2 regions of the Alteromonas sp. CI.11.F.A3 genome follow, and region 2 is predicted to be linked to the other one. Evidence: predicted binding sites of a transcription regulator. Region 2 holds the regulator's gene; the other holds the start of a gene.
The links. The regulator LexA, encoded in region 2, represses DNA repair genes until DNA is damaged. The targets are predictions, from matches to a motif close to TACTGTATNNNNATACAGTA.
Positions count from the first base shown of each region.

Region 1: a site for LexA is predicted at 4,931-4,950, ahead of dinB (DNA polymerase IV). Genes of this name have one in related genera too.

Region 1 covers NZ_CP136708.1:852,936-860,819, reverse strand. The annotation lists gene R1T43_RS03745 (class II glutamine amidotransferase) at 1-585, opposite strand, end outside; gene R1T43_RS03740 (Crp/Fnr family transcriptional regulator) at 780-1,469, opposite strand; gene R1T43_RS03735 (sterol desaturase family protein) at 1,548-2,516, shown strand; gene R1T43_RS03730 (MBL fold metallo-hydrolase) at 2,567-3,442, opposite strand; gene R1T43_RS03725 (DUF1653 domain-containing protein) at 3,508-3,771, opposite strand; gene dinB (DNA polymerase IV) at 3,809-4,882, opposite strand; gene nqrM ((Na+)-NQR maturation NqrM) at 5,404-5,637, opposite strand; gene R1T43_RS03710 (FAD:protein FMN transferase) at 5,648-6,679, opposite strand; gene nqrF (NADH:ubiquinone reductase (Na(+)-transporting) subunit F) at 6,746-7,884, opposite strand, start outside.
Region 2 covers NZ_CP136708.1:225,742-233,625, forward strand. The annotation lists gene R1T43_RS00970 (TonB-dependent siderophore receptor) at 1-901, shown strand, start outside; gene lexA (transcriptional repressor LexA) at 1,059-1,685, shown strand; gene coxB (cytochrome c oxidase subunit II) at 2,320-3,432, shown strand; gene ctaD (cytochrome c oxidase subunit I) at 3,442-5,055, shown strand; gene R1T43_RS00990 (cytochrome c oxidase assembly protein) at 5,180-5,767, shown strand; gene R1T43_RS00995 (cytochrome c oxidase subunit 3) at 5,793-6,689, shown strand; gene R1T43_RS01000 (DUF2909 domain-containing protein) at 6,717-6,926, opposite strand; gene R1T43_RS01005 (SURF1 family protein) at 6,960-7,667, shown strand; gene R1T43_RS01010 (hypothetical protein) at 7,660-7,884, shown strand, end outside.

The sequences.
Region 1 (7,884 bases), 630 kb from region 2:
CGCGCGGCGGGTAATACTGGCCATTTTAGTGCTGCAAAATGAAAACAACCATTCGCCATTGCTCAGCAAGCAATTAAATACACCGTGCTCTGCGTAGCCTTTGGCGATATTTACCAGCGTATCGGCCAATTGTTGCGGCATAGCATCTCGAGGCAGGCTTTCCCGCACTTGATTCATTAAATCGCAGAACATGGCTTCGCTGTCGGTATCACCTACCGCTTCATACATGCCTTCACGAGGCACAAAGTTAGGTAGCTGCCCATTATGTGCAAACACCCAGTATTTACCCCACATTTCTCGGGTAAAGGGGTGAGTGTTGGCTAGGTTAATATTGCCGACATTGGCTTGGCGAATATGACAAATAGCCGTTTCGCTTTTAATCGGCAGATGGGAAACAAACTCTGCAATTTGAGAGGTAGCACAGGGTTCAGGGTCGTGAAAAAGGCGTATGCCCTTGCCTTCATAAAATGCCATACCCCAACCGTCCTTGTGCGGGCCTGTTTCGCCACCGCGTCGGGTGAGGCCGGTAAAGCTAAAACACAAATCAGTTGGCGTATTGGCACTCATGCCAAGCAGTTCACACACGATATACCCTTTTTAGAACGTAAATATTAGCAGGCATTGAGCATAAACAAGCTTGGCACGCTAAGCAACGCGCAATACGCCTAATTTACACCTGTCTTTCATGTCTATTTTGTAAGTTAGCAGAACGATAAGGCGCATACACACCCACATAAGCTAGACCAACGGTACTCCATTTTTTCTTAGTTAAAAATTAATCAGACAGGAAGTAGAGACATATTATCGCTAAGCCACTTAGACATAACTGCCTTATCGATAATCTCTACTTTTCCATACTGCTTACGAATCAGTGAAAGCGATACCAGTTTATTAAGCGCTTTGTGAGCGGTTAACACCGTTACGCCTAAACGCTCAGCATAGTCGCTTTGTCTAAGCTGAACGGCAGCAGCGCTATTTTGAGCTGAGTTTGCTTGCGCTACGTTGGTTTGATAAATTAATTTTGCCAATTGCACATGGGTAGGCAAGCGTAAAATGTCATCTAACCGTTCCAGTGTCGCGTGAAGCTTTATGGCAAGGTTCCGCGTTAAAAACACACCCACTTTAGGGTGCGCATCTTCGAGTTGCCGAAAGCGACTTTCATTAATTTGCAGCACGGTGCAGTCGGACATTGCTTGCGCATGGTGCGTTCTGGCTAACGATGCATATAAAGTGAATTCACCAAAAGTGTCGCCTCGCTCTAGCACTGTAGTAAGTTGATAATTACCGTCCAAGCCATAGTTGCCCACCTTCACCTGCCCAGCCTCCACGATAGAAAGCCCAGGTTTTAAATCCCCTCGATTGTGGATCATAGCGCCCTTGACATACTCGGTTGGCGCACCAAATTGCGTGCACAGCGCAAGTAATGATTCAGGCATGATAATTTGATTGAGCGCTTTTATGTAAGACACTTTCCCACCAAATCTATAGTTCTATATATTTACCATGTTAATAGAGTGTTAACTTTACTGCAATACGTGGAGAGAACTATGAACTATCAAATTGCGATTATCGGTATTTTCTTAATATTTGCGTTACTGGAAGCAAAGCAAGGTAAGCTTTTTAAGAAAAGCGCAGAAGTGAGTGATGATGGAAAAGTCGAACTCATTGGCACCTTAGTGCTTTTTGTCATTACCCAACCTTTGGTGCTTTTTAGTGCTGGAACGTTAATGTTACTTATTGTGCCCCAGTACCAAGGGGCGCTAAATCAAGGGGCTTTGAATCAAGGAGCATTGGGCGACTCATCAATTTTTCTGCATATTGCATTGCTGCTGATATTCGATGACATGATGCAATATTGGTGGCACCGCCTGTCTCACTCCACCCGTTTCCTGTACAACTTGCATCGTGCTCACCACAACGGCAAGTACATGAGCGTGCGCATTATCTATCGTAATAACGTCTTCTATTACTTGTTGATGCCGTCGCTTTGGTTTTCAGGCGCGCTTATCTATTTAGGATTAGGTTGGACCTACGCGTTCTATCTTGTGGTAAAGCTAAGTGTCATTACCGGTGCGCATGCCGAATGGAAATGGGACAGATTTTTATACCAAAAGCCAATGCTTAACAAGCTAGCGTGGATTGTGGAAAGAACAATTTCTACACCTTCTACCCATAGCGCACACCACGGCCTAAAGGCTGACGATGGCATCACCAACTATAAAGGTAATTACGGAAATCTATTGTTTTTCTGGGACGTGTTATTTGGAACTGCCAAAATCACGCGAAAATACCCAGCTCAATATGGTATTGAAGGAATGTTTTACGCTAACTGGGTAGAGCAACTCGTTTGGCCGCTATATAAAACACCACGCAAACCTAAAATGGTTGCTCAAGCGACAAACGAAGCAGCAAAGAAAAGCGTAATCGACACCGCATCTAGTCCTAGCAATAGTACACATACTGATGAGGTATTAATGCCGGAGTCTGGGGTGAATAAAACTGACGCAACTATATAGCTACGAGTCGGAGTAGGAGCAGTGCTATGACTGCTCCTAAACCGGCTTGATTAGGCCTCTTCGTAAAGTGTAGCAATCCACTTCTCTTCCGAGATAAAGCTCCATGCCCACTTATCCCATTTACTATCAAGCCCTGCTTCAGTAATGGCTTCAAGGCTCATACCTTTTGCTTTCTGTGCTTTTACAAAAGCAAAGGTCTCTTCAATCATTGCAAGAAAGCTGGTGTACTCGGCTTTGTTACTAAGTGCACCATGGCCTGGAATGAGGACCGTATCGTCATCTATTTTCGCTATCACTTGTTTAACTGATTCTATGTAGCCTTTAACACTGCCGCCGGAATTTAAGTCGATGAACGGGAATAATCCGTTGAAGAACAAGTCGCCAGTGTGCATGACATCCGGCTGTTCAAACCATACAATGCTGTCGCCGTCTGTATGCCCTGATTTAAGATGCATAATGTGAATGGTTTCACCGTTAAAATGTAGCTTGATACCGTTTTCATAGGTAATAGCCGGTAGCGCATCAGGAGAGACTTTTTCATCGTTGGCCAATCGAACACGCACGTTGTCATGGGCTAAAATAGTCGCGCCTTTGTGACTGTGAAAGAACGCATTAGAACCGGTATGGTCGCCATGGTAATGGGTGTTAATTACATACTTTGGCTTATCACTACCCAGCTCCCCTAGCGCGGCAGCTATTTTCTCTGCAAGCGGAGCGAACTGATCATCAATAATAAGAATGCCGTCATCGCCTGCAGAAACGCCGATATTGCCGCCCATCCCCGTTAACATATGCACGGAACCTTTAAGTGCTGTTGCTTCTATTTCAACCTTTTCAAAACGGTCTTGTGAAAAAGCGGCTGGAATGAAGGTCGTTGATACTAAACTTGCAGCAAGTAGCAAACTACGGATAAGTGGTTGCGCCATTAGGGTTTCCTTAGGAGGTGCTTATTATTTACTAGGTCTACATACACTATGACCTAGTTTCCGGTTCAGATCATTTTTTCATCATCTGGGATGTCACCAATATAAGCAAATCGCGGAACAGATTTGCCTTCTATCACCACTTCTTCTTGAAACATACTCAATGGGCGAACCCACAGGGCTTTTTCGCCATAACATGGACGATACACCACTAAGGAAGACTCATCTTCTGAATGCGTCGCCACTTCGTAAACATCATAGTCACTGCCTTTGTAGTGGCGGTAGCGACCTGGGGTTCTAAGGTCGGGGGCTTTAGGTTCTGGGGTAGTCATGATGGCTCCTGCTAGTCACTTTTTGTTCGCTTTTTATTCACTCACCTTCTAAGGGCAAAGGAAGTTGATGTATGGTTTGCGCCTCACCTAGGCCAATATGCAGTCCGACTAATCGTATACCGCGGCCTTTGGCGCGCTCGTAAGCTTCTTGCAATAGGGTATCAAAGTAATGGGCATTTAACGAAGGGCATCGGTGTTCAACAGTAGTAAGTTGGAAGTCTTGAAATTTCAATTTTACCCCTTGAGTGCGTATGCGAACAGGCTTGCCTGTGCGCTTTTCATGGGCCTCCATGCGCTCCTGAAGCTTTTCTAGTAAGTGAGGCATAAAATCTCGACATTCTTCTAACGAGTGAATATCGTTGCTTAGGGTGCGTTCTACGCCTATAGACTTGCGCTCTCGTGATACCGATAGTTCTCTGTCATCAATACCGTGCGCTCGTTCCCATAAAACCGCTCCAAACTTACCTAATTCTTTTTGTATACGCTCAAAGGGGTAAGAGCGCACATCGTTACAGGTGGCTAGGCCTAATCGTTGCAGCTTTTGCATTGTTACTTTGCCCACCCCGGGAATTTTTTTAAGTGGCATAGCGCTAACAAAACTGTCTAATTTATCGGGGGTTATAACACAAATACCATTAGGCTTATTTTCATCACTCGCCACTTTGGCCACAAACTTACAAGGAGCTACGCCTGCTGACGCGGTTAACCCCAATTCCGCTTCAATACGGCTTCTTATTTCTTCGGCAATTAATGTAGCGCTGCCGCCGCAATACTGGCTATTGGTGACATCTAGATAAGCTTCATCTAAGGAAAGTGGCTCTATTAAATCGGTATAGTCGGCAAAGATTTCGCGAATTCGTTGAGACTCTTTGACATAAGCCTCCATGCGCCCTTTTACTAAGGTGAGATTCGGGCAAAGCTTAAACGCGTATGCGGTGGCCATGGCGGAACGTACGCCATATTTACGAGCAGGGTAATTACAGGTAGAGATAACGCCACGGTGCTGTGAGCTACCACCAATAGCAATAGGGATATTACGTAACGCAGGGTTGTCACGCATTTCAACCGCAGCATAAAAGCAGTCCATATCTACATGGATGATTTTTCGCATGCCGTATTGCCCCCTAAACTGCCAAACGAAATGAACCGCTTTACAAAAAACTGTATAGAAAGACAGTATTCTAGAGCATATTAATTCGCCTTACCAGCGAACGAGATGAATAGTGAGCAACTACTTATACCAATCCGCATAGATAATCGCCCACTCAGAAGGCGCTGGCAAGTTTCCTAGCAAAGCGTGGGAATGCAGGAATGGCTGTTCCCTTTCAAATTCCCAGAATGAAGCTAGGAAGCTTGCCAGACCTTCCCGAAGGGCGAGTTTAAAATGTCCGTACTCTTTGTTGTGTTACCTTGGTGTAGAACCACTATACCTGTGGTAACACGCCGCGATTACGAACATTTTAAGTCTCGCTGAGAGGGTAATTATCTATGCGGACTGGTATTACTGCGCAAGTAATAAATGAAGCATACAAAAAAGCGCGGTAAGCTTTTAACTTACCGCGCATCTATATTTATACATTGTGGCGCTTTTGCGTATTGTTTCTGACTTAGCAAAAGCGCGACTAGATCAGATTAAAGGATCTGATTCTGTTTCCATTCATTCAATTTCTTTTCTCTCGCTTCTTCTTTTTCCATGCGAGATTTTTTTCTGTCACAAGGCTCTGGGCAATCACATGCTTTAGCGATACCCAATGCGCCTAGTCCACCGCAGCTACCCGATATCGTTTTGCGCTGCACTAAGTAGCCTACCGCCATGGCAAGTACCATGGTGAGGAAAAAACCGAATGCTAAAATAAACGTAGACATAGCCTACTCCTTAATTATTTACTTCTACCAGTTTATCAAATTCTGGCGTGGCATACTCTTCAAATCCGTCCGCTGTGCGACGAATGAGGAATACAGCAAGTTGTTCTTGCTCTGCAAGGTCGATAGCGCGTTCCCACCCCATTACGTTGAACGCAGTGGCTAAGCCATCCGCAATCATTGAAGATGGGTTTACCACCGTAACCGACACCAAATCATGCGTTATCGGCGAGCCAGTATTTGGGTCAATTAAATGAGAATAGCGTTTCCCATCTTCTTCGTAATAGTTACGATAATCACCTGATGTGGCTATGGCGTTAGTGCCTATAGACACAACTTTTTGCACCGCGCGCTCTGTCGTTACCGGCTTTTCAATTGCAATTAGCCACTCACTGCCATCACCACGTTCGCCTTTCACTCGCATTTCGCCGCCAATCTCTACAAGGTAATTTTGTAAATCATGGGAGTCTAAAATGGCTGCAACTTCATCTACGCCGTACCCCTTAGCAATGGTCGATAAATCAACGTAAAGCATAGGATTAGCTTTCATAAGACCGGTTGGCGTAGTAGATAATTTCTCATAACCTACATAATCCCGTACGGCCTCAATATCCGCTTGGGTTGGCACTTTCTCTGGCCGTTTATTTGGTCCAAATCCCCACAAATTAACCAAGGGCCCTACCGTAACATCTAGCACACCATCGCTCAAACGGGCCAAGCGAAGCGCTTCATTCACCACGGTAAGTGTTTCTGGAGACACCGCAAAGTTATCTGAATATCGGTATTGGTTAAAACGAGACAACTCAGACGTTGTATCGTAGGTCGACATCATTTTATTGATGTTAACTAACTTAGCGTCAATTTCTTCCTGCAAACCTTCTACTGCAGTTTCACCTTCACCAAGTACGTACTTAATATTGTAAGTCGTACCCATAGTTTGGCCTTGCAAATGCACAACCGTAAGTGGCTTTTCACTGCAACTGGCAATAAAAAGGATGCTCATAGCAATAACCGCTAATGCTATTCTGGCAAAGAATCGAATCACGTTTTGGGTCCTTTAACTAAACAAAAAGGGGGCTCTCGCCCCCTTTACTCACTTGTAGATTTCGGATTAACCACCGAAGTCATCAAGCATGATGTTCTCGTCTTCAACACCTAGCTCTTTCAACATGTTGATAACGGCTGCGTTCATCATAGGTGGTCCACACATGTAGAACTCACAATCTTCTGGCGCAGGGTGATCTTTCAGGTAGTTCTCAAGAAGAACTTGGTGAATGAACCCAGTGTAACCTTCCCAGTTGTCCTCAGGTTGAGGATCTGAAAGGGCAACATGCCACTTGAAGTTATCGTTTTCTGCAGCTAACTCATCGAAGTCTTCTGTATAGAACATTTCACGAAGTGAACGTGCACCGTACCAGAAGCTCATCTTACGATCAGTTTTTAAGCGACGAAGTTGGTCGAAGATATGTGAGCGCATCGGCGCCATACCTGCACCACCACCAACAAACACCATTTCGTTTTCAGTTTCTTTAGCGAAGAACTCACCAAATGGACCAGAAATTGTTGCCTTGTCACCTTCTTTAAGGCTCCAAATGTACGATGACATTTTACCAGCAGGTAGGCTTAGATTATTAGGTGGCGGCGTAGCAATACGCACGTTCAACATAATAATACCTTCTTCTTCTGGGTAGTTAGCCATTGAGTAAGCACGAATGGTTTCTTCATCTACTTTAGATTCGATATCGAAGAAGCCAAAACGTTCCCAATCACCGCGATACTCATCAGGGATTTCAAACTCTTTGTACTTAACGTGGTGCGCAGGTGCTTCAATTTGAATGTAACCACCAGCACGGAAAGGTACGCTTTCACCGTTAGGAATTTGAAGCTTAAGTTCTTTGATGAAAGTGGCTTTGTTATCGTTAGAAATAACTTCACAATCCCACTTCTTAACACCAAATACCGACTCTTCAAGCTCGATTTCCATGTCTTGCTTAATCGCAACCTGACATGATAAACGACAGCCTTCACGGGCTTCACCTTTAGTGATGTGATCAAGTTCAGTTGGAAGGATTTCACCACCACCTGAATGCACGTCTACACGACACTGACCACAAGAACCACCACCACCACATGCTGAAGATACGAAGTACCCTGCATCAGCTAGTGCGCCAAGAAGCTTGCCGCCTGGCTCAGTTTTAATTGCTTTGTCTGGGTCACCGTTAATAGTGATGGTTACATCACCGCTTGGTA
Region 2 (7,884 bases):
AGATCGTGCATCAGAAGTCACCTTTACTTCAGCTTTCGTACAAGATGAAATTAAGCTTAACGATAATTGGATTGTGGTGGCCGGTCTTCGCTACGACAATTTTGATATCGATGTGGTAGATAGCATTGAAGTAGCAAACGGTGCTGACGACGGTAACGATGGTTTTCTATCAAGCTCTGATTCACAAGTGTCGCCTCGCGCTGGTGTAATTTACAAGCCAGCGGAATCAGTATCGATTTACGCCAGTTACAGTAAATCGTTCTTGCCTCGTTCTGGTGATCAATTCCTTTCGCTCTCGCTTTCAAGCCAAGCGCTGGAAGCAGAAGAGTTTGAAAATAAGGAAATTGGTGTTAAATGGAATCTCACTGACTCGCTAAGCGTGACAGCAGCGGCATTTGAAGTTGAACGTGAAAACGGTACAGCGCAAGATCCTAACAATCCAGAAGCGTCTATTTTAACCGGTACCGAAACCAAAGGTTTTGAAGTGCAGGTGGTGGGCAAACTTTCAGAGCGTTGGGCAATCAATGCTGGTTATAGCAACCTCGATGGTGAAGAAATGGGCCGAATTGTAGATGGCACATTGGCGAACCGTGATTTAGCACAGCTTCCAGAGCATATGCTGACGTTATGGAACCAGTACGAAGTAAACGACAAGTGGCGTGTTGCATTAGGCGTGATTTATCAATCAGAGCAATACGCGTCATTAAATAACACCGTTGAATTACCTGATTTCGTTCGTGTAGACGCTGCACTTTATTACGATTACAGCGAAGATGTTAAAATTCAGCTTAACGTGGAAAATTTATTCGACGAAGATTATTTCCCGTCAGCGCATAATGACAATAATATTGCTACCGGCGAGCCGCTTAATGCCCGTGTAAGCTTGCAATATAAGTTCTAACTACTACAAATAGTAGTGATATACAAAGCGGCCTTCATGGCCGCTTTTTTCGTTAAGGCTAGCGCTAATTAAAAATCATGCTTAGTCAAGCTTTGTGCTTGTCATTTCCTTTTAGGTGTATATACTTACAGGAACTGTATAGACAGACAGGTCTTTTATGCGCCCACTCACAGCAAGACAAACAGAAGTTCTCGAGCTTATAAAAACAACCATGCTCGAAACTGGCATGCCGCCTACCCGTGCAGAAATTGCCCGTCATTTAGGTTTTCGCTCTGCGAATGCCGCTGAAGAACATTTAAAAGCATTGGCCCGAAAAGGGGTCATTGAAATTCTTCCAGGTACTTCCCGTGGTATTAAATTAAATATCCCCCTTGAAGATGAAGCTCCTGAAGAAGAAGGGCTACCTCTTATTGGCCGAGTAGCTGCGGGCGAGCCTATTTTAGCGCAAGAGCATATTGAATCTCACTATAAGGTCGACCCTGCTCTGTTTCAGCCTCACGCTGACTTCTTACTTCGTGTAAGCGGTATGAGTATGAAAGACATAGGTATACTTGATGGTGACTTGTTAGCCGTGCACCGCACTACGGATGTCCATAATGGGCAAGTGGTAGTAGCACGTGTTGATGAAGACGTTACCGTTAAACGCCTTGAAAAGCGTGGTCGCGAAGTATTACTTCATGCTGAAAATGATGAATTCTCTCCTATTAAGGTCGACTTAGCTTCAGAGCCTTTTTCCATTGAAGGGATTGCCGTTGGTGTTATTCGAAATGCTGACTGGATGTAACCTTTTAGCTATTTAATAAAGAAAGCGGCTTATAGGCCGCTTTTTTGTATGTTTAATATACCTTGCTTGTACAATAATCTTGTTTAAGCCTAAGAAATACCTTAAAAGCCAGCAGATCTGGCTCCCACATTTTATCTTCTATTTATGTCACCCTTTTTGGTACTAGCGAATACTATTTCAGTCATCTATTCTGTTTGAAAAACATTCACTATTAAGTGACTACCTTTTGATTATAAGAAACTTATAGCCATCTTCTATTTGCCTATCTCGTTCAAAATGAGCGTTTCAAACGGGCACACTAATTACCCGTATAGCGTCCATACGCTGTGACGTGAGTCATTTCTCTTACATACAACTTTTGGTTAAAAATTGAACGCTGTAATTGTTTTTTCTTAGAAAAGACTAGACTTGTGCGTTTTATTGAGCAATTCTTATACTGTATTTAACAAAATAATAACAATAGCTGTAACTTTGCTTTACAACTAAGGCTAGGTCTTTCAGTTAAAAGTTGGATTTCGGGTATCAGTTGCCAGAAGCGCAGCGCAACCAGTGCGTAATGCTTCTGTTATAACGGAGGTGTTGAGTGAAACGAGTAACGACACAAGCGGCAAAGTGGCTCTGCGGGCTTCCACTTTTGCTTACCTCGCCACTACTGTTTGCTGATGTAGCAACGGGCGAAGGCTCTTCCATAAATTTGCGCCGAGGCGCAACCGACATAAGTGGTCAAGTATACGACCTCCATATGTTGATGTTCTTTATTTGTATCGCAATTGCCGTTGCGGTTTTTGGGGTTATGTTTGCCTCAATGTACTTACACCGTAAATCCAGAGGGGCGAAACCCGCTCACTTCCACGAAAATGTAAAAGTGGAAATTGCATGGACCGTAGTCCCTTTCATTATTCTTATTCTAATGGCTATTCCTGCGGCCAAAACCCTTATTGCGATGGAAGATACCAGTGAGCCCGATCTTACTGTTGTCGTAACTGGATCTCAGTGGAAGTGGCATTACCGATATATGGACAGAGACGTTGAGTTCTATTCGTTAATGGCAACTCAGCGAGAACAAATTGAAAACAAATTCGAGAAAGGCGCGAATTATTTGCTTGAGGTCGACCGTCCACTGGTGATCCCCACAGGGCAAAAAGTGCGCTTTCTTATTACCTCAGATGACGTTATTCACTCGTGGTGGGTACCAGATTTTGCGGTGAAAAAAGATGCTAACCCCGGATTTATCAATGAGTCTTGGGCAAAGGTAAACGAGCCTGGTATTTATCGTGGGCAGTGCGCCGAGCTTTGCGGAAAAGATCATGGCTTCATGCCAGTTGTGGTCATCGCTAAAGAGCCTGCCGAATTTGATGCGTGGATGGATGAACAAGAAGAAGCCGCTCGCCAAGCGAAAGAAGAAGAGCAACGTTTACTGTCAATGAATATGTCGATGGATGAACTTATGGATGAAGGCAAGCGGGTTTATAACGCCACCTGTGCAGCTTGCCATATGCCTAACGGCGAAGGGTTACCTGGCGTTTTTCCTGCGCTTAAAGGCAGTGAGATGGTTCTTGAAGACCAAACTGCCCATATCGATATTGTGTTAAACGGTAAAACCGGAACGGCCATGCAGGCGTTCGGAAAAATGTTAAGCCTGAAAGACATTGCGGCTGTGGTGACCTACGAGCGAAATGCGTGGGGTAATAACACGGGCGATATGGTGCAGGCCAAAGATGTTAATGCCGTCGTTAATGGGAACTAGGAGTGCGTAATGAGTAAAGCAACTGATGTCATTGCGCCGGATACCTCGGCGCATCACGAAGATCATGACCATCATAGTCATATTCCAAAAGGAATAACCCGATGGTTGTTTACCACTAACCACAAAGATATAGGCACCTTGTATTTATGGTTCGCCTTTATCATGTTTTTAATTGGTGGCGCCATGGCAATGGTGATCCGCGCTGAGCTATTTCAGCCTGGATTACAAATTGTTGAGCCAAACTTCTTTAACCAAATGACCACGGTGCACGGCCTTATCATGGTATTTGGTGCGGTAATGCCAGCCTTTACGGGGCTCGCAAACTGGCTAATTCCTATGATGATAGGTGCACCAGATATGGCTCTGCCGCGAATGAATAACTGGAGTTTCTGGATATTACCCGGTGCCTTTCTGATATTACTTAGCTCGCTCTTTTTAGAGGGGGGCGGCCCAGCATTTGGGTGGACCTTCTATGCACCGCTTTCTACCACCTACAGCGGCGACTCGACGGCGTTGTTTGTGTTCTCGGTACATATTATGGGTATCTCATCCATTATGGGGGCGATTAACGTCATTGTGACCATTTTCAATATGCGTGCCCCTGGCATGACGTGGATGAAAATGCCTTTATTCGTATGGACTTGGCTCATCACTGCTTTCTTACTTATTGCAGTAATGCCGGTCTTGGCGGGGGCTGTCACCATGGTGCTGACAGATAAGTTCTTCGGCACCAGCTTCTTTGATGCGGCAGGTGGTGGTGACCCCGTTATGTTCCAGCATATCTTCTGGTTCTTTGGGCATCCCGAGGTGTACATAATGATATTGCCAGCCTTTGGTATTATCTCTCAAATTGTCCCTACATTTTCTAGGAAGAAGCTGTTCGGCTATGCCTCAATGGTGTACGCCACAGGCTCTATTGCGCTGCTGTCTTTTGTGGTGTGGGCTCACCATATGTTTACCACCGGTATGCCGGTGTATATGGAAATGTTCTTCATGTTTGCCACCATGCTTATTTCGGTGCCAACAGGCGTGAAAGTGTTCAACTGGGTGGCGACCATGTGGCGCGGCTCTCTTACCTTTGAAATGCCCATGATGTTTGCCATTGCGTTTATCGTATTGTTTACCATTGGGGGCCTGTCAGGATTAATGCTGGCCATCGTGCCCGTCGATTTCCAATACCACGATACCTATTTCGTGGTCGCACACTTCCATTACGTTCTGGTCACCGGTGCCATCTTCTCGATTATGGCTGCGGTGTACTATTGGTTACCCAAGTGGACAGGAAAAATGTACCACACGGGGCTCGCAAAATGGCATTTCTGGTGCTCACTTGTGTCGGTAAATGTGTTGTTCTTCCCTATGCACTTTGTGGGGCTAGCTGGTATGCCACGTCGTATTCCTGACTACGCCTTACAATTTGCTGACTTTAACAAATGGATAAGCCTTGGCGGCTTTGCCTTTGGGTTGTCGCAGCTCATCTTCTTAGCATTGTTAATTAAGGCCTGTAAGAAGCAAGGTGAGCCAGTATCTGCTCAAGTGTGGGAAGGTGCTGAGGGACTAGAGTGGGAAATACCTTCTCCAGCACCCTATCACACCTTTGAAACGCCGCCGGTTGTTAAATAAGAATAAGAAGTAATGCCAGTAAGGTAAGTAGAACAAGCAGTACAGGTAATGAAAGCAAAGCAGGCAAAATAGTCGCTAAATTGTGATCATGTATCAGCACAAAAAGTAGGCACGGGAGGTAACCATGACACAAACCAATGCAAACAACAAAATGGTGATAAAACTCGTCGTTATTGTGTTTGGTATGTTTGGTTTTGGGTTCGCCTTAGTGCCACTTTACGACGTATTTTGCGATGTTACCGGTATTAATGGCAAAACCGAAAATACCGCAGCGGTATATGAGTCTATCGAAATAGATGAAAGTCGTGAGGTAACGGTGGAATTTATAACCCGCACCAATACCGGTATGCCGTGGGAATTTCGAGCGCAAACTAGCCGTATGAAAGTACATCCAGGGGAACTTAATACGGTGTCGTTTTACGTCAGAAACCCGGCATCTAACAATATGATGGCGCAAGCTATTCCGTCGGTTTCACCAGGTATGGCGGCGCTGTATTTAAATAAAACGGAATGCTTTTGTTTTAATCAACAGCCTTTAAGTGCCGGGGCTGAGGCGTACATGCCCATGCAGTTTTATGTCGATCCACAGCTTCCTGAAGATATTAGTTATTTTACTGTGCAATACACCCTGTTTGATGTGACCGCGCGAGCAAGTGACATGAAAACAAAACCGAATCCCTACATGGTCCCTCAACCTGAAAGTGGTAAATAACAGGTATTGGGATAAGGAGAGAGTAATGCAGCAAGAATATCAGAAATACCCAGATTATCAGAAATACTATGTACCAGCACAAAGCCCATGGCCGATTGTCGGTGCGGTGGCGCTATTTTTAATTGCCGTTGGCGCGGGCAACTTTGTCATTGAAGCCACTAAAGGTGAATCAGGCTATGGAGGTTATACACTTCTCGCTGGGTTTGTCGTATTGATGGTGATGTTGGTTGGCTGGTTTAAAAACCAAATTGATGAGTCTATGTCTGGGCTTTATAGCGACCAATTAGGTCGTTCTTATCGGCAGGGTATGAGTTGGTTTATCTTCTCTGAAGTTATGTTCTTTGCCGCTTTCTTTGGCGCGCTCTATTACGCCCGATTCATTTCAGTGCCTTGGTTGGGCGGTGCATCAAATAACGCGATGACTAACGAAGTGTTATGGCCCACCTTTGAAGCAATGTGGCCGCTTGTATCAACCCCCGGGGGCATTACTACTCAGGAAATGAGTGCGGTTGGCCTACCCACCATCAATACCGTTATTTTGCTTATATCATCGGTCACATTGCACTTTGCTCATGTTGGTTTAGAGCAGAACAAACGCAAGCAACTCACCGTCATGTTAGGCGTTACTATCTTGTTGGGAATTGGTTTTTTATTCTTACAAGTTGAAGAGTATGTTCACGCCTACCGCGACCTAGGGCTAACGCTACAGTCAGGCATTTACGGTAATACCTTTTTCATGCTGACGGGCTTTCACGGTATGCACGTGACGCTTGGCACCATCATTCTGATTGTTATGTTTTTTAGAGTGCTAAAAGGGCATTTTACGCCGCATAACCACTTTGCCTTTCAAGCCGGAAGTTGGTATTGGCACTTTGTTGATGTGGTGTGGGTGATGCTTTATATCTTTGTTTACGTTTTATAAACGCCGATAAAAAAACGCAGCCAAACCCTAGTACGGTCGAGGGTTTGGCGTAATTAAACCGGTGCCAATTGCCACTAAAATTAAAATCACAATAATGGCAGAAGTGAGCACCCTGCGACCGATGTATTTACTCATTGGACCGTCTTTGGGATCGTTTTTCATCATGACTCGCATGGCCATAAAAAGGTTAACGATCATGAAAAGTACCAACGCAACCAAGATTATTTTTATCAACATATAAACCTCAATAGTAGTGTGCAGGTTGGCCAAATGAATCAGGTGAGAGCATCCAAATTAATCGCTATCGTCATTACCAGTTTATGTGTAATGGCGATGTGTAGCTTGGGGTTCTGGCAACTAGATCGAATGGCACAAAAGCAACAACGCATAGCTAGCATAACCGAAAAACAGGGGAAAGAAAGCTTGTCGCTCATCGATGCCCTTTCTATGAAAGAGCCCGAAGATCGAACCGTTTCTTTTGAAGGTACGCCAAACGGTGACAAGGTGTTATTGCTCGATAACCAAATACATGAACAACGGGTAGGTTACGACGTGCTGGCGCCAGTGCAAACCAACGCAGGGTGGGTTTTGGTTAACTATGGTTGGTTGCCTGCACCAGATTTATCACGCTCGCTACCGGCTGTGAAAATTAGTCACCACTCACAACAATTTGAAGGAGTGGTGAGTCTGCCCAGTCATAACCCGTTAGTAAAAGAAACGCTTACATCAGCATCACGCTTTCCAGCACGTATTCAGCAAATTTCAATTAGTACCGCCAGTGAATTGCTATCACTTAACTTATTACCTTATGTAGTAGTACTTACCGCAAAGAATGACCTTTTTGTTAGGCGTTATAACAGTGTTGTCATGCCGCCTGAAAAGCATTTGGGTTATGCCATTCAATGGTTTGGTCTTGCTATCGCAGCCGCCTTGATTGGCGGTTTCGCAATTATGAAAAAAGGACGTCAATATGAGTAATCCGGCCTCGAAGAAAACCTTAATTATCATGGTCGCCGTGTTCGTGCTACCAGTAATTTTAGCTAAGCTTGCGTTAGAGAATGACTGGTTCAACCAAGGTGCTACAAATAAAGGTGCGTTGCTGCAGCCTACCATTGATGTTTCATCGCTTTTAGAAGGCACAGAGCCAAAATGGCGCTTGTTGTATGTCTTGCCCGAAAATTGTGATGCCATTTGT